One region of the Sphingomonas endolithica genome, then DNA from elsewhere that is predicted to be linked to it. Evidence: predicted binding sites of a transcription regulator. Region 1 holds the regulator's gene; each other region holds the start of a gene.
The links. The regulator LexA, encoded in region 1, represses DNA repair genes until DNA is damaged. The targets are predictions, from matches to a motif close to GTTCCNCNCTTGTTCT.
Positions count from the first base shown of each region.

Region 2: a site for LexA is predicted at 1,957-1,972, ahead of NV382_RS18755 (Y-family DNA polymerase). Genes of this name have one in related genera too.
Region 3: a site for LexA is predicted at 2,785-2,800, ahead of radA (DNA repair protein RadA). Genes of this name have one in related genera too.
Region 4: a site for LexA is predicted at 2,715-2,730, ahead of recA (recombinase RecA). Genes of this name have one in related genera too.

Region 1 is NZ_CP103057.1:934,699-939,782, forward strand. Features, by position in the region: gene NV382_RS04440 (TonB-dependent receptor) at 1-1,047, opposite strand, end outside; gene NV382_RS04445 (molybdopterin molybdotransferase MoeA) at 1,422-2,603, shown strand; gene lexA (transcriptional repressor LexA) at 2,659-3,345, shown strand; partial or broken gene NV382_RS04455 (ComEC/Rec2 family competence protein) at 3,353-5,084, opposite strand, start outside.
Region 2 is NZ_CP103057.1:3,936,686-3,941,769, reverse strand. Features, by position in the region: gene NV382_RS18775 (cysteine synthase A) at 1-173, opposite strand, end outside; gene NV382_RS18770 (DUF1993 domain-containing protein) at 321-827, shown strand; gene NV382_RS18765 (DNA-deoxyinosine glycosylase) at 841-1,341, shown strand; gene NV382_RS18760 (acyl-CoA thioesterase) at 1,459-1,800, opposite strand; gene NV382_RS18755 (Y-family DNA polymerase) at 2,054-3,367, shown strand; gene NV382_RS18750 (hypothetical protein) at 3,474-3,857, shown strand; gene NV382_RS18745 (ParA family protein) at 3,944-4,657, shown strand; gene aat (leucyl/phenylalanyl-tRNA--protein transferase) at 4,744-5,084, shown strand, end outside.
Region 3 is NZ_CP103057.1:397,022-402,105, reverse strand. Features, by position in the region: gene NV382_RS02080 (cation:proton antiporter domain-containing protein) at 1-326, opposite strand, end outside; gene NV382_RS02075 (iron-sulfur cluster assembly scaffold protein) at 326-763, opposite strand; gene NV382_RS02070 (CvpA family protein) at 760-1,326, opposite strand; gene radA (DNA repair protein RadA) at 1,387-2,763, opposite strand; gene NV382_RS02060 (endonuclease domain-containing protein) at 2,891-3,316, shown strand; gene NV382_RS02055 (glutathione S-transferase N-terminal domain-containing protein) at 3,402-4,106, opposite strand; gene NV382_RS02050 (glycosyltransferase family 4 protein) at 4,176-5,084, shown strand, end outside.
Region 4 is NZ_CP103057.1:586,786-591,869, forward strand. Features, by position in the region: gene NV382_RS02875 (hybrid sensor histidine kinase/response regulator) at 1-2,218, shown strand, start outside; gene NV382_RS02880 (response regulator) at 2,320-2,673, shown strand; gene recA (recombinase RecA) at 2,805-3,914, shown strand; gene NV382_RS02890 (glutathione S-transferase family protein) at 4,070-4,696, shown strand; gene NV382_RS02895 (dicarboxylate/amino acid:cation symporter) at 4,838-5,084, opposite strand, start outside.

The DNA.
Region 1 (5,084 bases):
GGTATCGCCGCGGCTATAGCCCTTGGTCGTCTCGTAGGCAGTGATCGAGGTCAACGTCGCCGCGCCGAAGTCCCATGCCGCGTTCACCGACGCGCCATAGGTCTTGTACGCCTGCGGGTTGCCGACCGCTTCGTCGAGCGCAACGCTGTCGCGCGGCTCACGCTGGATGTTGTTCGATCCGCGCACCAGCGCACCGCGATGGAAGATCGTCGAGGTACCCTTGTAGTCACGGGCATGGCCGGAAACGTTGATGCTCAATGCATCCGTCGGCGTGAACAGCAATTGCAGCCGCACGTCCTTCTCATCGAACCCGCCCAGCGCATCCCTGCCGCCGCGCGTGCCGTCGGGCCCCGTGCCGGCGAACGTGTTGTCGACCCAATCGTCGCGATGCTGGTAGAGACCCGACAGGCGGAACGCGATCTTGTCGGCCACGATCGGCCCGCCGATGCCGGCATCGGCCGTGATCGTGTTGAAGCTGCCATAAGAAGCCGTCCCACGGCCCTGGAACGTCTGGCTCGGGCGGATCGTATCGAACTTGATGATGCCCGCCGTCGTGTTGCGGCCGAACAGCGAGCCCTGCGGCCCGCGCAGCACTTCCACCTGGTTGACGTCGAACACCGGGTTAGATTTCAGCACGACATGCTCGAGCACGACATCGTCCTGGATGATCGACACCGGCTGCGACGCACCGAGATAGAAATCGATGTTGCCGAGGCCACGGATGTAGAAGCGCGGGAAGATGCGCCCGGTGGTGCTTTCGGCATACAGGCCGGGCACGCGCCCGGCGAGGCTCAGGATATCCTCGCCACCGCTCTGGAAATCGCGCAGCGAATCGCCGCCGACCACGGCGACCGACACCGGCACCTTCTGCAGGTTCTCGGAGCGGCGCTCCGCCGTCACCACCACTTCGCCTAGATCGCTGTCCGAACCGCTATCGGCGACCGCCACCTCCGTCGCGTTCTGCGCCGAAGCGGCAGTCGCGCCCAGCATCGCGCCGAATGCGGCCCCGACGAGCAGGGTGGATTTGATGACGGTCTTGTTCAACATGAGTGTCCCTTTGGTAAGTCGATTGATCAGTGCGCACGACGGTGCTCGTCACCGTTGACGGTGCCGGCTGTCTATCTCTGACGATCTATGTCCCGCGCTGGCGTCGCCCTAGGAGCCGATTAAGACCGAACCGTGACAACGCTGGACAGCCGTGGATGATGGCCGGCGGGTGTGTGATCTTGGCAACGGTGCCGCATAGCGAGGGCAATTCCCTACTTGGTTCCCCGGCGAAGGCCGGCGCCCCGTAGCGCCGCAGATGAAACGGGAATCAACGTGAGCAAACGACCGTTCTAAGCCTGGCCCCCGGCCGCCGCCCGGGGACAGTAGCCAAAAGCGCTCGACCTTCACCCACTTCCCACGATACGCCGGCCGCCATGACCCTGCTCCCCGTCACCGAAGCCCAGCAGCGCCTGTTCGCGCTCGCACCCCGCGCCCCTGCCGAGACCGTGCCACTCGCCCAAGCCGTCGGCCGCTGGGCCGCCGCCGACGTGCTGGCCGATCGCACGCAGCCGGTGACCGATCTGTCGGCGATGGACGGCTACGCGATCCGCTACGCCGACCGCGCCGGCCCGTTTACTTTGGTCGGCGAAAGCGCCGCTGGCCGCCCCTTCACCGGCCCGATAACGGCCGGCGAAACGGTACGCATCTTCACCGGCGCCGCCATGCCCGATGGCGCGGACAGCGTCCTCGTCCAAGAAGAAGCGTCGCGTGAGGGCGACACGATCCTCCTCGCCGGCGAAGGCCCCCGCCGACAGGGCGGCAACGTTCGCCGACGCGGGCTTGATTTCACCACCGGTGACCGGCTGATCGCTGAGGGCCAGCGCCTCACCCCCGCGCGGCTCGCCGTCGCCGCGATCGGCGGGCATGGGGCGATTGCTGTCGGTCGGCGGCTCAGGGTGGCGGTCGTGGCGACGGGCGACGAACTCGTTCCCGCCGGCACCCTCCTCGCCCCCGGTCAGCTGCCGGAATCCAACGGGCTGATGCTGGCGGCCATGCTCGCGCCCTGGCCGGTCGACGTGATCGACCTCGGCATCCTGCCCGATGACCTTGCGGTCATGACGGCGGCCTTTGCGGCGGTCGATGCCGACATCCTCGTCACCACCGGCGGCGCCTCGGTCGGCGATCACGATCTGGTGCGCCCGGCGCTGGAGGGTGCCGGGGGCAGCATCGATTTCTGGCGCATTGCGCTGCGCCCCGGCAAGCCGATGATGGCCGGGCGTCTCGGTAACACGGTGGTGCTCGGGCTCCCCGGCAATCCCGTGTCCGCCTTCGTCACCGCAACCCTGTTCCTGCTGCCGCTGATCGCGGCAATGTCCGGCGCGGCCGATCCGATGCCGCCGCCAATGCCTGCGCGCCTTGGCGAAGACATACCGGCGAACGATCATCGCACCGATTACCTGCGTGCGCAGTTACGCGACGGCTGCGTGTTCGTCTCGACGATCCAGGACAGCTCGATGCTGCTGACACTGGCGCGAGCGGACTGCCTGCTGATCCGTGCCGCGGGCGCGCCGGCGGCAAAGGCGGGCGACTCAGCGGAAATCCTCAACCTTGCTTGACTTGGTGGTGAACGTTCCATAAAGGTTCCTCGTCTGTTCTGACGGAGGAACGCCAATGCTAACGCGCAAGCAGCACGAGCTTATCTGCTTCATCCACGATCGCCTGGAGGAAACCGGCGTGTCGCCCTCGTTCGAGGAAATGAAGGAGGCGCTCGACCTAAAGTCGAAGTCGGGCGTGCACCGCCTGATCAGCGCGCTCGAGGAACGCGGCTTCATCCGTCGCCTGCCCAATCGCGCCCGCGCGCTGGAAATCCTCAAGATGCCCGAGCGTGGCGAGGTCGTGAAGCTGGCCAAGAAGGCGCCGCGGGTCGAGGCGCCGCAACCTTCTCAACAGCCGCCGCGCCCCGCCCCGGCCAACGATGTGATCGAGATCCCGCTACACGGCCGGATCGCCGCCGGCGTGCCGATCGAGGCGTTCGAAAGCGATGCGATGCTCTCGGTGCCTGCCGCCTTGCTCGGCAGCGGCGATCATTATGCGCTCGAAGTCTCCGGCGACTCGATGGTCGAGGCCGGCATTCTCGACGGCGATTACGCGCTGATCCGGCGTCAGGAAGTCGCGCGTGACGGCGAGATCGTCGTGGCACTGATCGAAGAGGCAGAGGCCACGCTCAAATATTTCCGCCGCGAAGGGGCGATGGTGCGGCTCGATCCCGCCAACCGCGCCTACGATCCACAGCGCTACGCCCCGCAGCAGGTGCGCGTACAGGGTAAGCTCGCCGGTCTGCTTCGCCGCTACGACTGATCGCCGCCGGGCGCCGCCGCCAGGGATGGCGGTCGCCCGGCCGGTAAACCGTCTCGACATGGCCGGTGGACAGCGTGATTGCGACGCCGCCGGTCTTGGCGAGCATGGACCGATCGAGCCGTAGCCAGCGCGGCGCGCAGCCTCGCGGCAAGCGCCGCTCGCTGACCACGATATCGGCCTCGCGGCACGCGGCGATCAACTCACCCGCCGGTACCAAATAGGCGCTGCGCGTCGCCAGGATCCGCCATGTCCGTCCGCCCGCGACGCGGTCGGTCAGGCACAAATCCCGGTTGCACCGCGCCTCGGGCTGTTCGGCCAGCAGCAGCGGCGTGCCGTCTACGCCGCCATTCTCCGCCAGCATGTCGGCGGTATAATCCCCCACCCGGTCGCGCAGCATGGCCAGCCTGCCCGCGGCGGTGCGCACCGCGACATGCCGCCCGTCGCCGGTCACCAGCAGGTCCGGCGCCGGTGTCAGCAAGGCCCAGCCAAGGCCGAGCAGCAACGGCGCGAGACCCAGCCGCCGCCAGCGCGTGCGCCACAGCGCCACCCACAACCCACCCATGACCATCAGGCCGTAAGCACCCACTGGCATCGCCGGCAGCGCCGCCACCGATCCCGGCAGCGCGGCCGTGGTCCGCGCCAGCCACAACAGCGATCGCAGCGACGCATTAGTCAACCACCACGCTGGCGCGCCGAGCCCCGCAGTGTCCAGCAGCAGCGCAAGGGCCTCCAGCGGCATGATCACGAAGGTGGTCAGCGGAATGGCGACGATGTTGGCCAGCGCGCCGTACAGCCCAGCCTTGTGGAAATGGAACAAGGCGATCGGCATCAGGGCCAGCTCGACGGCCAGCCCGGTCAGCACCAGCGACCCGATCCCACGCCCGAACGCCTGCAGCCGCCCCTCGCCCCGCGGCGCGAACCACGCCGTCACGCGGGGATGCTCGTGCAGCGCGACGATCGCGGTGATGGCGGCGAAGGACAGCTGGAAGCTTGGGCCCGCCACCGCCTCCGGCCAGAGCAGCATCACGACCAGGGCGCCGGCCGCGACCAGCCGCAACGTCATCGCCTCGCGCCCCATCGCCAGGGCGACGAGCACCAGCAGCGCCGCGACGCACGATCGGATCGTCGGCACCTGGCTGCCGGTCAGCAAGGTATAGCCGATCGCCGCCCCGGCACCCGCCGCCGCGGCGATCAGCGGCAGCCGGAAACGCAACGCCAGCCATGGGCTGAGCGCCAGCAGCCGCAGCACGACGAGCATCGTCGCCGCGACCACCGCGGTGATGTGCAGTCCGCTGACCGACAGCAGATGCGCCAGCCCCGAGCGCCGCATCGCCAGGGCATCTTCCTCGCTGATCGCCCCCTGGTCGCCGGTCGCGAGCGCACTCGCAATCCCTCCGGGACTGCCGTCGACGCGGCTTTCGATATGCTGCGACAATCGCGCCCGCAGGTCCGATCCCACCGCTTCGCCCGGCGTGACCACCACGACCGGCGCGAAGCCACGCCCGGTCCCGCCGATCCGGTCGAACCAGGCGGTGCGCGCATAGTCGTACGCCCCCGGCACCGCGGGCTCGGGCGGCGGCATCAGCCGCGCCCGCAGCCCGATGATGCTGCCGCGGGTCAGTCCTGCAGGCACATCCTTCTCCGCGAGATTGACGCGGATGAAGCCCGGCAGCGTGGTGAGCCGCCCCTGCCGATCGGTCACGGGTTCCATGATCCTGGTCGGCGCCAGCCGCAACCGC
Region 2 (5,084 bases), 1.1 Mb from region 1:
CGTGCCTCGGCATCCTCGACGATCGCCAGCGCCGCGCGATCCTTGACCGACGCGCCGGGATTAGCGAACTCGCACTTGGCAAAGATATCGCACCCGGTCGCCTCACTCGGCCCCTTCAGCCGGACGAGCGGGGTGTTGCCTATCAAAGCGAGCGTATCGGATGTGGTGTGCATCGGCTCTAAATAGGCCGCGAGGGCGATCCGGCAATCCATCCTTTGGTGCCCGCCCGCATAGCATCGCTTTGCCACCGTGATCGCGCGCAATGGTTGCTAGCCCGTCGCTGGACCCCATCTACGGCGCGACAACCGGGGGAAATCATCATGGCGACCGAACTTTACGATCTTACCGTACCGGCATTCCTTCGCGGCTTCGGCGCAATGTCCGCTTTTCTCACCAAAAGCGAGGCCTGGGCCGGCGAGCAAGGCATCGACCCCGCCGACCTGCTCACCGCGCGTCTGTATGAGGATATGGCCCCGCTCACCGCCCAGGTGCAACGCGCCAGCGACTCCGCCAAGTTCACCGTCCTGCGCATCGGCGGCGTTGAGGCCCCGGCTATGCCTGACGAGGAAGTCACCTTCGCCGATCTGCAGGCACGCATCGCCAAGACGGTGGACTTGCTACGCTGGGTCGCGCCTGAGGCAATGAACGGGCAGGAGGACAAGCCGGTAACGCTCACCACGCCCACCCGCTCGCTCGAATTCACCGGCCGCAGCTACGCGCTCGGCTTCGTACTCCCGAACTTCTATTTTCACCTGACCACGGCTTACGCAATCCTGCGCATGAAGGGCGTGCCGCTCGGCAAGCTGGATTATCTCGGCCGCGCCTGAACCGGCACGCAGCATGACGACGCCACAAACCAAGCGCAGCTTCCCGCCTGTGGTGGATGCTGACACGCGCCTGTTGGTGCTGGGCAGCCTGCCGGGCGATCGATCGCTGGCCGCGGCGCGGTATTATGCGCACCCGCAGAACCAATTCTGGCAGCTTATGTCGGCGGTGATCGATGTCGACCTGCCAAGCCTGGACTACGATGCGCGACTGGCGGCGTTGCGCACCGCGCGGGTGGGCTTGTGGGATGTTGTCGCCAGCGCGGCGCGGCCCGGCAGCAGCGACGCCGCGATTCGCGATGTCGTCGGTAACGATCTGCCCGCGTTGATCGCGACATTGCCGGCGCTACAGGCGGTCGCATTCAACGGCGCGACCGCGCATCGCCATGGCATGCGGCTGTTGGGCACTGCCGCGGAGCGGCTGTCGACGGTCGCGCTGCCCTCGAGCAGCCCGCTGCACACGGTTGGCGTCGAGGCAAAGCTGCCGGCTTGGTTGGCGCTGCGGGTGTTTCTTTAGCTTGGGCGCAACGACTTAGGTTTTGCTTCATCCCCACCGTTCGTGTCGAGCGACGTCGAGACACCAGTCAGGTGCAGGTGTCTCGACGTCGCTCGACACGAACGGGGTGGTTCAAGGTCAATCCTTGTCGAAGAACAAATCCGCCACGCTCTGCGCGATCCGCGCCGGGCGGTGCGTCTTGGCATCGACGCAGCACCAGCTCGATTGCACCTCGGCCAACACTTCCTCGCCGCGCTTGATGATCGTCTGGTAGAAAGCGCGTGCGCCCTGCACCTTTTCGAGCAGCACGGTCGCGATGACCTCATCGTCGAGGAACGTCGGCTTGCGGTAGGTAATCTCGTGCTTCAACGCGACCCACAGGTTCGCCGCGACGGCCTCGGCCGGCGCGAAGCGTTGCCAATGGCTCACCACCGCATCCTGCACCCACTTGAGATAGCTGGCATTGTTGACATGACCCATGAAGTCGATGTCGGCGGGATCGATCCCGATCGGGAAGCTATGGGGAATGGCGTGGCTCACGCATCGGCCCTAGCAGGTAAACCGTTACTACGCGATGACTTTTACGGTTTTCATGTTGCTGGCTGGCAATCGATCTTACCTGTTCCAGACTATTACGTTCTGCTAATGTTCCAAGATGGAGTGTTGTTCCGAGTCGCTGGCGCATGACGCCGAACACGGTCGGAGCGATGGTACTCCGGCCCCGGCTGAGCGGTTGGCGAGCGACGTCTCGCGCGCCGGGCACGATCTTCCGCCCCGGCCGCTGCGGTGGCTGTTCCTCGATCTCAACAGCTATTTCGCCAGCGTCGAGCAGCAGATCGATCCTGCCTTACGTGGCAAGCCGGTGCTGGTGGCGCCGATCGACAGCGACACCACGGTTGCCATTGCTGCCAGCGTGGAAGCGAAGCGGTACGGCATCTCCACCGGCACCCCGGTGTGGGAAGCCAAGAGGTTGTGCCGCGACCTGATCGTTACGCCCGCACGGCACGAGGAATATGTCCGGTTCCACGACCGGATCGTAGCGGAGATCTGGCGCCAAATCCCGGTGACGATGGTGTGTTCGATCGACGAGGTCGCGTGTCGCCTGCTCGACAATGAGAACAGCGTCGCCGCCGCCACCGCTTTAGCCCGTCGCATCAAGGCCGGTATCCTCGCCAATGTTGGCGAGTGCCTGACCAGTTCCATCGGCATCGCACCCAACCGGCTGCTGGCCAAGCTTGCATCCGACATGCAGAAGCCGGACGGTCTCGTCGTGCTGGATGCCGCGACATTGCCCCAGCGCCTGTACGACATGCCGCTGCGCGATATCTGCGGCATTGGCGCGAAGATGGAGCGGCGTCTCGCGCGCGATGGCATCAACGACATTCGCCAATTGTGCGAGCGCCGGCCGCGCGATGCCGGCACCGCCTGGGGCGGGACTAACGGCGACCGGCTGTGGTACCTGCTTCACGGCGTCGACCTGCCGGACAAGCCGACGCAAAGCCGCAGCATCGGGCACAGCCACGTGCTGTCGCCGGGCAAGCGTGGGGTAGAGCCGGTCCGTCTCACCGCGCGGCGGCTGGCATTGAAAGCAACCAGCCGGCTCCGCCGCAAAGCGTACCGCAGTCGGCTGCTCGTGCTGCATGCCCGCTTCGAGGATGACAAATCGACCTGGCGCGCGAGCCAGAAACTGGCGGCGACTCAGGATAGTTTTGCCGTGCTGGCCGCACTGGAATTGCTGTTTCCGCGCCTGATCGCTGCCGGACGCACGCGGCCGGGCGATTTCCAGATCCGCATGATCGGCGTCACGCTGGCCGAGATCGAGCCGCTGGCGGGCGAGCAGGCATCTTTGTTCGAGCGGCTCGATCCCGACGATCCGCTCGCGCGTGAGACGCGCACGCTGTCGCTCAGCCGCGCGATGGATCGGATCAACGAACGGTTCGGGCGCAATGCGGTCAGCCTTGGGCCGCAATCCGGCGGGCGCATCGATCGCGTCGGCACCAAGATCGCTTTTGGCCGCATTCCCGATCTGGATGAATTCCACGAATGATCGGGCCTGAATGAACCAACATGAATGTTGCGCTGCACATACCAAAACGCATTGTTTCTACTCGGCCGCTTGACGATCCGTTCCGCGTGCGCGAAGCAGCGCGCGCATGAAAACGCTCCTCCCCAGCCTCGCCGCGGTCGCGCTTCTCGCGCTCTCCGCTTGTGACAACAAGGACCCGCAAGTGGTCAGCAGCCAGGCGCCGGACCCGCAGGCCGCAGCGCTCGCCAACGCTGCCCCGGTCGAATTGCCGCCGTCGATCAAGGCGGACGTCACGTTCCGGTGCAACCCCGGCAACAGCTTGGCTTTCGTCACCTTCTTCGAAGGCGACAAGCAGGCTTTGGTCCGCACCGACAAGGCTGGAACCGCGACCAAGCTGACCGCCGAGGAAGCCGGCCAGCCGCTGAAGGCCGAGGGTTATGAACTGACCGGCACGCCGAAGCTCGCGACGCTGACTTTGCCGGGCAAGGGCAAGCTGACCTGCAAGGCCTGATTTTTCGCATCTGAACATGTCGGCCGGCGGAGCGATCCGCCGGCCTTTTTCTTGCGCGCCGGGCTTCGCTGCGTCACCATGCCGCCATGGCGACCATCGCGATCTACAGTCTGAAAGGCGGCGTCGGCAAAACGACGATCGCGGTAAACCTGGCCTATGCATCGGCGACCTTGTCGTCGCGCCGCACCTTGCTGTGGGATCTCGATCCGCAGGCTGCCTCCACTTACCTGCTCAGCAGCGCCCGCACGCGGGAGCAGGCGCAATCGGTATTCTCCAAGGACGTCGAGCCGCAGAAGCTCATCCGCCATACTGCGATCGACCGGCTCGCCCTGCTGCCGGCCGATCCGTCGCTACGTGGGCTCGATCTGCTGCTGCACGAACTCGACAAGAAAAAACGGCTGCAGAAATTGCTGACCGGCCTGGGCGGTGCGTTCGACCGGATCCTGCTCGATTGCCCGCCGGGCCTGACCCGGACGAGCGACCAGATCATGCATGCCGCCGACGTGATCGTCGTGCCAGTCATCCCTTCGCCGCTGTCCGAACGCGCCTTGGCCGAGGTGATGAAGCACCATGATGGCAAGGCTGTGATCCTGCCGGTGCATTCGATGGTCGATCGCCGCCGCAAGCTGCACGCCGAGGCATTGGCCCGACACCCTGACTGGCAGGTCATTCCCATGGCGAGCACGGTGGAGGCGATGACGGTCCGTCGTGCGCCGGTCGCCAGCTTTGCCGGCCGATCGGCCGCCGCGCAGGGCTTCGCCATGTTGTGGCAGGCAATCGAACGCCGCCTGGCGACGTGACGCATACGCCGTCAGCCGCACCGTACGACGTCGTAGCGCTCGATGCACAGCTCGTCCTGCGAGCCTATAGCGTCGGGGTTTTCCCCATGGCCGATGCGCGCGATGCGGACAGCGTGTATTGGGTAGAACCGCGCCGACGCGCGATCCTGCCGTTGGACCGCTTTCACCTGGCGTCCTCGCTACGCAAGACGCTCGTCCGTGATCGGTTCCGGATCACCGCCGACATGGCCTTTTCCGAGATCATCGCGCTTTGCGCCGAAGCGGCGGAAAACCGCCCCGACACCTGGATCAATGGCCAGATCGAGCAAGTGTATCACGAACTACACCAGCTCGGCTTCGCGCATTCGATCGAGGTTTGGGACGGCGACGCGCTCGTCGGCGGATTATACGGGCTGGCGCTCGGCCGCGCCTTCTTTGGCGAATCGAT
Region 3 (5,084 bases), 540 kb from region 1:
CACACCACCAGCGACACGGCCACGCCGCACAGCACGACCTGCAGCGCGCCGAGCCCGAAAATCTCCTGCTTCATCCGCCAGAGCCGCGTCGGGTTCAGCTCCAGCCCGACGATGAACAGCAGCAGCGTGATACCCAGCTCCGCCACGCCGATCTTGGCCTCGGCATCGCCAACCAGGCCGAGCACGTGCGGACCGACCACCGCGCCCGCCACCAGATAGCCCAGCGTCGCACCCAGCCCCAGGCGACGGAAGATCAGCACGAACACGAGCCCCGCGCCGAGCAGGACGACCGCATCGCGCAACAGTGACGTCGTCGCATGATCCATCAGGAAACCGCCCGTGGCGTCTGCGCCTGCGCGGCAGCCTCCGCCGCGGCCTCGAACGCCAGCCGGATCGAGGCGTGGCGGGCGCTATGCGGCAGCGCCGGCTGGAACAGGTCGAACCCCGCCCAATCGGGCAGCGCCCCCTCGCCCGCCAGCCACGCGGTCAGAGCGTCGCGTGCCGCGGCCAGCTCCTCGGGGGTCTTGCCGATCACATCCGCCGACAGCAGCGACGACGAAGCCTGCCCCAGCGCACAGGCGCGCACCAGCATGCCGACCTCGCTCACCCGCCCGTCATCGCCCAGGTTGATGTCCACGGTCACGCGGCTGCCGCAAATCGGCGAGCGCTTCTCGGCCGATCCCATCGGCTCGGCCAGTCGCTCCTGATACGGGATCGTCGCCGCCAGCCGCAGGATCTCTTTATTGTAGAGCGGCGCGTTCATGGCCGATCCTCCGTGACATTGTCCGCCTCGATCGCATTGTCGCGCGGGCCGAACACCGGCTGACCCTTGCGCCGTCGATCGACGAAATCGGCGATGCTCGCGCTGGTCCAGTTGAGCAACGGATAGGTCCGCGATTGCGTCAGCCAGAAGGGGCGTTTCGCCGGACCGCCGCTCACCGTATCGGTCACCAGCACGACGAGCAGGAACAGCAGGCTGGACAGGATCAGCCCCTTGATTGCCCCAAAGCCGAAGCCAAGCGCGCGATCGAGCGGCCCGAGTACCGAGGTCCGCGTGCGGTCACCGATTGCCGACGCCACCATCCGGCCGCCGAAATAGGTGATGCCCGCGATTAGCGCGAAGGCCAGCACCGCCGCGCCCGATACGGTGCCGACCACACCCGACAGCGCGGACGACACCGGCGTGTGGAACAGCTTGATCGCGAACACGATCGCCACCCAGGCGAACAGCGACAGCACTTCGCTGACGAAGCCGCGCATCAGCCCCATCCCCGCTGCGCCCAGCACGGCGATCAGGACAAGGATGTCGAGTGCGGATAGTCCCATGCGTCTGCCTTAAAGCCCCGAGCCAAGTGGCAGACAGATAGAGGCGAGAGCGCGAACGCGCTACCCACGCCCGAGCATGTGATCGACGAAAGCGCCGAGCGTCCGGAACCCGGTCAGGCTGAGCGACGTCTTCTCCCCCACCAGCGCCGAGGGCACCAGGGCGCGCTCGAACCCCAATTTGCCTGCCTCCTTGAGCCTGAGCGCGCCATGCGCCACCGGCCGCAGCTCGCCCGACAGCGCGATCTCGCCGAAAGCCACCGCATCGACCGGCACCGGCCGCTCGCTGAGCGCAGATACCAACGCCGCCGCCACCGCCAGATCGGCCGCCGGATCCTGCACGCGATATCCGCCGGCGATGTTGAGATACACTTCCGAGGTCGAGAAACTGAGGCCACAGCGCGCCTCGAGCACCGCCAGCACCATCGCCAGCCGCCCCGCATCCCAGCCGACCACCGCCCGCCTGGGCGTCGCGCCGCTCGCCAGCCGCACGACCAGTGCCTGGATCTCGACCAGCACAGGTCGCGTGCCTTCCAGCGCCGGGAACACCGTCGTGCCCGTCACGCTCTCGTCGCGCTGCGTCAGGAACAGCGCCGAGGGATTGGCGATCTCGGCCAAGCCTTCCGCGACCATCGCGAACACGCCGATCTCGTCCGTCCCGCCGAAGCGGTTCTTGATCGCGCGCAGGATGCGATATTGATGGCTGCGCTCGCCCTCGAAGCTCAGCACGGTATCCACCATATGTTCGAGCACGCGGGGTCCCGCGATCGATCCGTCCTTGGTGACATGACCGACCAGCACCACCGCGGTGCCACGTTCCTTGGCGAAGCGGATCAGTTCCTGTGCCGAAGCGCGCACTTGGCTGACGGTGCCCGGCGCGCCTTCGATCAGGTCGGAATGCATCGTCTGGATCGAGTCGATCACCAGCAAAGCGGGCGGATTGCCCTGCCCGAGCGTGGTGAGGATATCGCGCGTGGAGGTCGCCGCCGCCAATTGCACCGGCGCATTCCCCAGCCCCAACCGCCGCGCCCGCAACCGCACCTGGTCCGCCGCTTCCTCGCCCGAGACATAGGCGACCGACAGCCCGGCAAGCGCCATCTTCGCTGCCGCCTGCAGCAACAATGTCGACTTGCCGATCCCCGGATCGCCGCCGATCAGCGTCGCGGACCCTTCGACGAACCCACCACCCAGTGCGCGATCGAGCTCGGCGATCCCACTCGCCATCCGCTCGGGCAGCGCGATCTCGGCATCCAGCCCGACCAGCTGGAACGATCGCCCGCCTGATTGCAGGTTATGCTTGGCCTGGAACGGCGTGACATTCCCGCCGCCCGCCTCTTCCACCAGCGTGTTCCATTCGGAACAATCGGCGCACTGCCCCGCCCAGCGATGCGACACCGACCCGCAGGATTGGCAGACATAGCGCTTCTGAGGTTTTGCCATGCGGAGCGACGTAGCAGAAAGAGAACGGGAGGGGAACACCCGCAACGCACTCTTCCTGTTCCCCTCCCTGAAAGGGAGGGGTTAGGGGTGGGTTGGCGAGCGAAGCTTGCCCCTCTACGCTTGTTCGATGCGGCGCGTATCGAAACAGATGACGGCCCGGGCCCGGGAGCTACGCCGCGAGGCCACTCCTGCAGAGCGCGCGATCTGGCGCTTGATCTCGCACTACCGCCCGGCCTTCACACGGCAGCTCTCAATCGACGAGCGCTACATCATCGATCTCGCCAACCGCACGGCGAAGCTGGCGATCGAATTCGATGGCAGCCAGCATCTCGACCAAGCTGACTACGACGCGGAACGTACCGCCTATCTTGAAGCGCGAGGATGGCGCGTCATCCGGCTCTGGAACAGCGACGTCCTCGCCAATCCGGAAGGAGCCGCGGAGCATATCCTGCGTGTCGCCGCCGAGTGCCTCGGCGGCACCCACCCCCAGCCCCTCCCTTCCAGGGAGGGGAGACCAAGAACACCCCGATCGCGACGCAATTCCCCTTCCTAAAAGGAGAACGAACGGCAGCTGCCAGCGCAACGCGATCCCCCTCCCTGAAAGGGAGGGGCTAGGGGTGGGTGCGAGCGCAGCAAGCCTACGCCCGCGCCGGTATCTTCAACCCCCGCTGCACCGCCGGTCGCGCCAGCCCCCGCTCCAGCCACGCGCCGACATGCGCGAAATCCTCGAACCTCACCAGCTCCCGCGCCTCGTAGAAGGTGATCAGATTGTTGACCCACCTGATCATCGAGACATCGGCGATCGAATAATCCTCCCCCAGGAACCACGTCTTGCCCGCCAGCGCCGCGTCCATCACCCCCAGCAGCCGCTTGGCCTCGTCGACATAGCGTGCCAGCGGCCGCTTATCCTCCCAGTCCTTCCCCGCGAACTTGTTGAAGAAGCCGAGCTGCCCGAACATCGGGCCGACCCCACCCATCTGGAACATCACCCATTGCACGACGTGCCAGCGATCCGCCGGGCCCTGGCCCAAGAACTTGCCCGTCTTTTCGGCCAGATACAGCAGGATCGCGCCGCTCTCGAACAGCGCCAGCGGCTCGCCTCCCGGCCCGTCGGGATCGATCATCGCCGGGATCTTGCCGTTCGGATTGAGCGAGACGAACGCCTCCGATTTCTGATCGTTCTTCGCGAAATCGACCAGATGGGGCTCATAGGCCAGCCCGGTCTCTTCCAGCATGATCGATGCCTTCACGCCGTTGGGCGTCGGCAGCGAATATAATTGTATGCGTGTCGGATCGGCCGGCTGCCAAAGCTTCGTGATCGGGTAAGCGGACAGGTCGGTCATCAGCAACTCTCCACGGCGATTTCGCAAAGATAGTCACATCGCATCGCATTCGCTATGCCCCCGCGCACCATGCAACCGTCCGACCTCCGTATCGCTCTTTTCAGCGGCAACTATAATTATACGCGGGATGGCGCCAATCAGGCGCTGAACCTGCTGGTCGGTTACCTGTTGTCGCAGGGCGTGCATGTGCGCGTCTATTCGCCGACCAGCAAGCGCCCGGCCTTCGCACCCACCGGCGACCTGGTGAAGGTGCCCGCGATCAAGCTGCCCGGCCGCGCCGAATACAAGATGGCGCCCGGCCTGCCGCGCAGCATCCGGCGCGACATCGCCGACTTCGCGCCGAACATCATCCACGTCTCTGCGCCGGAAATGCTCGGCCACCGCGCGGTCAGCTACGCGCGTGCGCACAACATCGGCTCGGTCGCGTCGCTGCATACGCGGTTCGAAACGTATCCCGGTTATTATGGACTGGGGTTCGTCGTGCCATTGATGATCCGGCTGCTCACGCGCTTCTACAATCGTGTCGACCAGATCGTCGTGCCCAGCCCGAGCATCGCCACCTTGCTGCGCGAATGGGGCGTGAGGACGCCGATCCGAATCTGGTCGCGCGGCATCGACCACGATCGCTTCAAGCCCGAACGCCGCGATCTCGCCTGGCGCCGGTCGCTCGGCATTGCCGACGACGACAAGGTGATCGGGTTCCTCGGCCGGCTGGTGAAGGAAAAGGGCCTCGACGTGTTCGCCGACGTGGTCACCGAACTCAAGCGACGCGGCGTCGCGCACCGGGTGTTGATCGTCGGCAAGGGCCCGGCACAGGATTGGTTTGCCGAGCGCGTGCCCGAGGCGGTCTTCGCCGGCTTCCTGTCGGGCGATGATCTCGGCCGCGCGGTCGCCTCGATGGATGTGTTCTTCAATCCCAGCGTGACCGAGACGTTCGGCAACGTGACGACCGAGGCGATGGCGGTCGGCGTGCCCGTG
Region 4 (5,084 bases), 350 kb from region 1:
GGCCTCGAAGCTTGGGGAGACCGAACCGGACTGGTCGGTTGCGCGCACGCTGGCCGCGAGCAGCGCAGACGCAGTGGCCATCACCGACCGCGCCGGCCGCATGGTCTGCGCCAACGACCGCTACGAAACGTTGTTTGGCGGGTTTCCGACACCTCCGGGCTTGCCGGTAGACAATACCGGCGTGGAGCGGCTGAGCAGCGCCGGCCGCGCAGCCTGGCGAGACGGCAGCGCCGCGCTCCAACGCCTCGTTGCACGCGGCATGCCGCTCGACGCGATGATCGAACGTGCAGGGGAGGCAGACGACCTGCTGATCTGGCGTTTCCGTGGCACCGAAGAACTGGATCTGGCGGCCAGGGTCGAATCCTTGATTGCCGGCCAGACGGGTGACCGGCTTGCCGCCGCCGGGATCATGACGGCCTTGCTAGGCCCCGACGGGCGCATCCGCAGCGCTAACCGCGTGTTCCGCGCCCGGGCGATGGGCCATGAGGAAGGCGCAGTTGCCGGACGTGACTTTGCGCGTTTCCTGATCACCGACACCGGCGGCAACGTGCATTTCGAACGCGAGGGGTTGGGCGGCGTGCCGCTGCGCGTGCTGCAGATCCCGTTCCTTGAAGGGGATGACGCGCCAATGCTCATCGTCCTGCTCGATGAGGAAGCGGGGGGCGCCGCGCCCGCGGTGGGCGACAGTTCGACATCCCATATTCGCAACCTCGTCAGCCTGATGCCATTCGGCATGGCGCTGGTCGGTCGCGATGGCCGCTTCATCCAGATGAACCACGCCTTTGCCCGGGCGGCGCAGGTCGATCCGGCCAGCCCACCGCTCTATCCCGGCGACCTGTTGGTGCGCGAGGACAAGGGCGTGGTGGCCGACGCGATCCGGCGCTTCGCGGGCGGCGCAACGCACTCGACCGATCTTGCCGTGCGGTTGAAGGACCATCCCGATGAACCCGTCGCTTTGTCGATCGCTGGCGCCCGGGGCTTGGGCGAAGCGGCCGTTCTGCTAAGCCTCAAGGACAATAATGAGGAGACGCGGCTGAAGCGCGAAGTGGCGCAGGCGACCAAGATGCAGGCGGTGGGCCAGTTGGCCGGGGGCGTCGCGCACGATTTCAACAATATCCTGACGGCCATCATCGGCCATTGCGATCTAATGTTGATGCGCCACACGCCGGGCGACAGTGATTATGACGACATCCAGCAGATCCGCGCCAATTCGAATCGTGCTGCCAGCTTGACGCGGCAGTTGCTCGCTTTTTCTCGCCAGCAGACGCTGCGGCCACAGGTGCTTCAGCTACCCGACGTCATATCCGAGGTCTCGAACCTGTTGAAGCGGCTGTTGGGTGAAACGGTGACGCTCACCGTCAAACATGGGCGCAATCTGGGGCCGGTACGCGCCGATCCGGGGCAGCTCGAACAGGTTGTCGTCAATCTCGCGGTAAATGCGCGCGATGCGATGGTGACTCGCAACGCTCGCGGCGGCGGCACGCTGTCGATCCAGACGATGGCCGTCTCTGCAGCAGAGGTCCGTCACATGGGCTCGGACATCCTGCCCATTGCCGACTATATCGCGCTGGCGATCGGAGACACGGGGACGGGCATCCCGGCCGACGTGTTGCCCAAGATCTTCGAGCCCTTCTTTACCACCAAGGAAGTCGGGAAGGGGACCGGGCTCGGCCTTTCGACGGTCTACGGTATCGTCAAGCAATCGGGCGGCTATATCTTCGCCGAGAACAACAAGACCGGCCCGGGCACGACCTTCACCATCTATCTGCCGGTCCACACCGCGACGAGCGCGCCGGAGCCGGTGCGCCCGCGCCTGGCAGCGACAGAGAAACCCGTCGACTTGTGGGGAACGGGGACGATCCTGCTGGTCGAGGACGAGGACATGGTCCGTACCATCGCGGACCGGGCGCTCAGCCGCCAAGGCTATACCGTGCTGACTGCAGAGCATGGTGAGGCGGCGCTGGAGGTGGTGGCGAACAGCGGCCGGCCCGATCTGCTCATCTCCGACGTGATGATGCCGATCATGGACGGTCCCACGATGGTCCGTCTGGTACGGCAGCGTTACCCCGATCTGCCGGTGCTGTTCATGTCCGGCTACGCCGAAGAGACGCTGCGCAAGTCGATCGACATCGACAATGTCCAGTTCCTGGCGAAACCCTTTTCGGTGCAGCAATTGGCCGAAGCGGCAAGGGCATTGTTGGCAGCGCAGCCATCCTGACCTTCCACCATGGCGTTCCCCGCGCGCGGCAAACGTGTCGTTTTGTATATCGCAGGCGAAATGACTTGGCGATGCCGCAAGCCTTTGTCTAAAGCCGGTTTATGACCGTGGTTCAGCGTATCCTTATCGTCGAAGACGAACCCCTCATCGCGATGATGCTCGAGGACTTTCTCGACGTACTCGGCAAGCAGCTGGCCGGGCAGGCCGACACGGTGGCCGATGCGCTGTCACTGATCGACAGGGGTGGCATCGATGCTGCGATCCTCGACGTGAACCTGCGCGGCGGCGAACAGAGCTGGCCGATCGCCGATGCGCTGACAGCCAGGAACGTACCTTTCGTGTTTGCGACCGGCGGCTCGCAAGAGGGGCTGATCGAAGCGCACCGCATGCGTCCGACATTGGCCAAGCCCTTCACCATGGATGGCGTTGCCAAGGCACTCGACAGCCTGGGCTGACAATACGGTAATCGCTACGGAGAGCGGTTGAACTAAGTATCGTTCCAGTCTTGTTCTATAAGAACAAATGCGATACAAGCTCCAACACGCATTGAACGCATCTGGCGTTCGGTATAGCGATGGAGGCTCCAGTGGCGGCATCTCTCAAGGTTATCGACGGCAAAATGGCAGCAGCAACAGACAAAGCGGGCGAGAAGGCCGCTGGCGAACGCGCCAAGGCACTCGAGGCGGCACTCGCGCAGATCGATCGTGCGTTCGGCAAGGGCTCGGCGATGAAGCTGGGCGCAAAGGAGACGATGCAGGTCGAGGTGATCTCGACCGGGTCGCTAGGGCTGGACATCGCGCTCGGCGTCGGCGGCCTGCCGCGCGGTCGCGTGATTGAAATTTATGGCCCGGAATCATCGGGTAAGACCACGCTGGCGCTGCATGTCATTGCCGAAGCTCAAAAGGGCGGTGGTACTGCGGCCTTCGTCGATGCCGAGCACGCGCTCGATCCGGTCTATGCCAAGAAGCTGGGCGTCAACATCGACGAGTTGATCGTGTCGCAACCCGACACCGGCGAGCAGGCGCTGGAGATCGTCGATACGCTGGTGCGCTCCAATGCGATCGATGTGCTGGTGGTCGATTCGGTCGCAGCGCTGGTGCCGCGGGCGGAAATCGAGGGTGAGATGGGCGACAGCCATGTTGGCCTGCAGGCGCGCTTGATGTCGCAATCGTTGCGCAAGCTCACCGGCTCGATCAGCCGTTCGCGCTGCATGGTGATCTTCATCAACCAGCTGCGCATGAAGATCGGCGTGATGTACGGCAATCCCGAGACCACCACCGGCGGCAACGCGCTGAAATTCTATGCTTCGGTCCGGCTGGACATTCGTCGCACCGGGCAGATCAAGGATCGCGACGAGATCATCGGCAACGCCACGCGCGTGAAGGTGGTCAAGAACAAGGTCGCGCCGCCGTTCAAGCAGGTCGAGTTCGACATCATGTACGGACAGGGCGTATCCAAGATCGGTGAGATCCTCGATCTCGGCGTCAAGGCGGGGCTAGTCGAGAAGTCGGGCGCCTGGTTCAGCTATGACAGCGTGCGCATCGGTCAGGGCCGTGAGAATTCGAAGACCTACCTCAAGGAGCATCCGGAAATGTGCGACCGCCTCGAACAGGCGATCCGCACGCGCACCGACAAGGTGGCTGAGGAGATGATGGTCGGCTCCGAACCGGACGAGGATGGCGACGACGAGATGTAATACCAGCGGCGTGAATGTGTCGCATGATTGGAAAGGCTCGCCCATGTGGCGGGCCTTTCGCGTTTGTAAGGGCGGCGAAGACGAAACGTCGCGGAATCGCCGACGATGACCTTCGTCTCCTTCACTGCTAGCAAGAGCAAAACGGGAGAGCGCACATGACCATCATCGTCCATCATCTGGAAAATTCGCGGTCGCAGCGCATCCTGTGGATGCTCGAGGAACTCAGTCTTCGCTACGAGATCAAGCGCTACGAGCGGAACAAGCAGACCATGCTCGCCCCGCCCGAACTGAAGAAGGTCCATCCGCTCGGCAAATCGCCGATGATCGTCGATGACGGCAAGGTGATCGTCGAAACTGGTGCGATCGTCGAATATCTTGTCGAAAAAGCTGATGGGAAACTGGGTGCGCCTGCCCATCGCGAGTCGGTGCTGCGCTATCGCCAGTTCCTGCATTACGCCGAAGGCTCGATGATGCCGCCGCTGTTGCTGCTGCTGGTCGTCGGCCGCATTCCGCTGTTCGGCAAACGTGCGTTGAAGCGCATCCAGCCGATGGTGAACGTGCACCTCGATTTTGTCGAATCGGAACTCGCCAGCCGCCCGTGGTTCGCCGGCGACCAGATGACCGCCGCCGACATCATGATGAGCTTTCCGCTCGAGGCGGCAACATCGCGAGCCGGCCTCGACTCGTCCCGTCCGGCAACGACAGCGTGGCTGGCCAAAATCCACGCACGGGCTGCCTACCAGACGGCACTGCAAAAGGGCGGACCTTACGCTTACGCGTGACCTTGTCTTTCTGTTCCCCGGTAAGCCCGAGGCCCAGCCGCGAGACGAAAATCGCAGGTGCTACGCTAACGAACTTAGACTTTACCAACTGGGCCCCGGCCTTCGCCGGGGAGCGAAAGCGGGAACGCCAGCATAGCAGCGTCAGCCGCCAAACCGATCCTCATCCACCGCGGGGCCATGTCCTGCGGGCACCGGCAAAGGATCGATCTCGGCAGGCTCCAGCACGTCGAGCTTGCCCTCCCACTTGGCGATCACTGCGCTTGCCACCGCGTTACCGACGACATTGGTCGCGCTGCGCCCCATGTCGAGGAAGTGGTCCACCGCCAGGATGAGCAGCAATCCCGCCTCTGGGATGTTGAAGAACGCCAGCGTCGCGGCAATCACCACC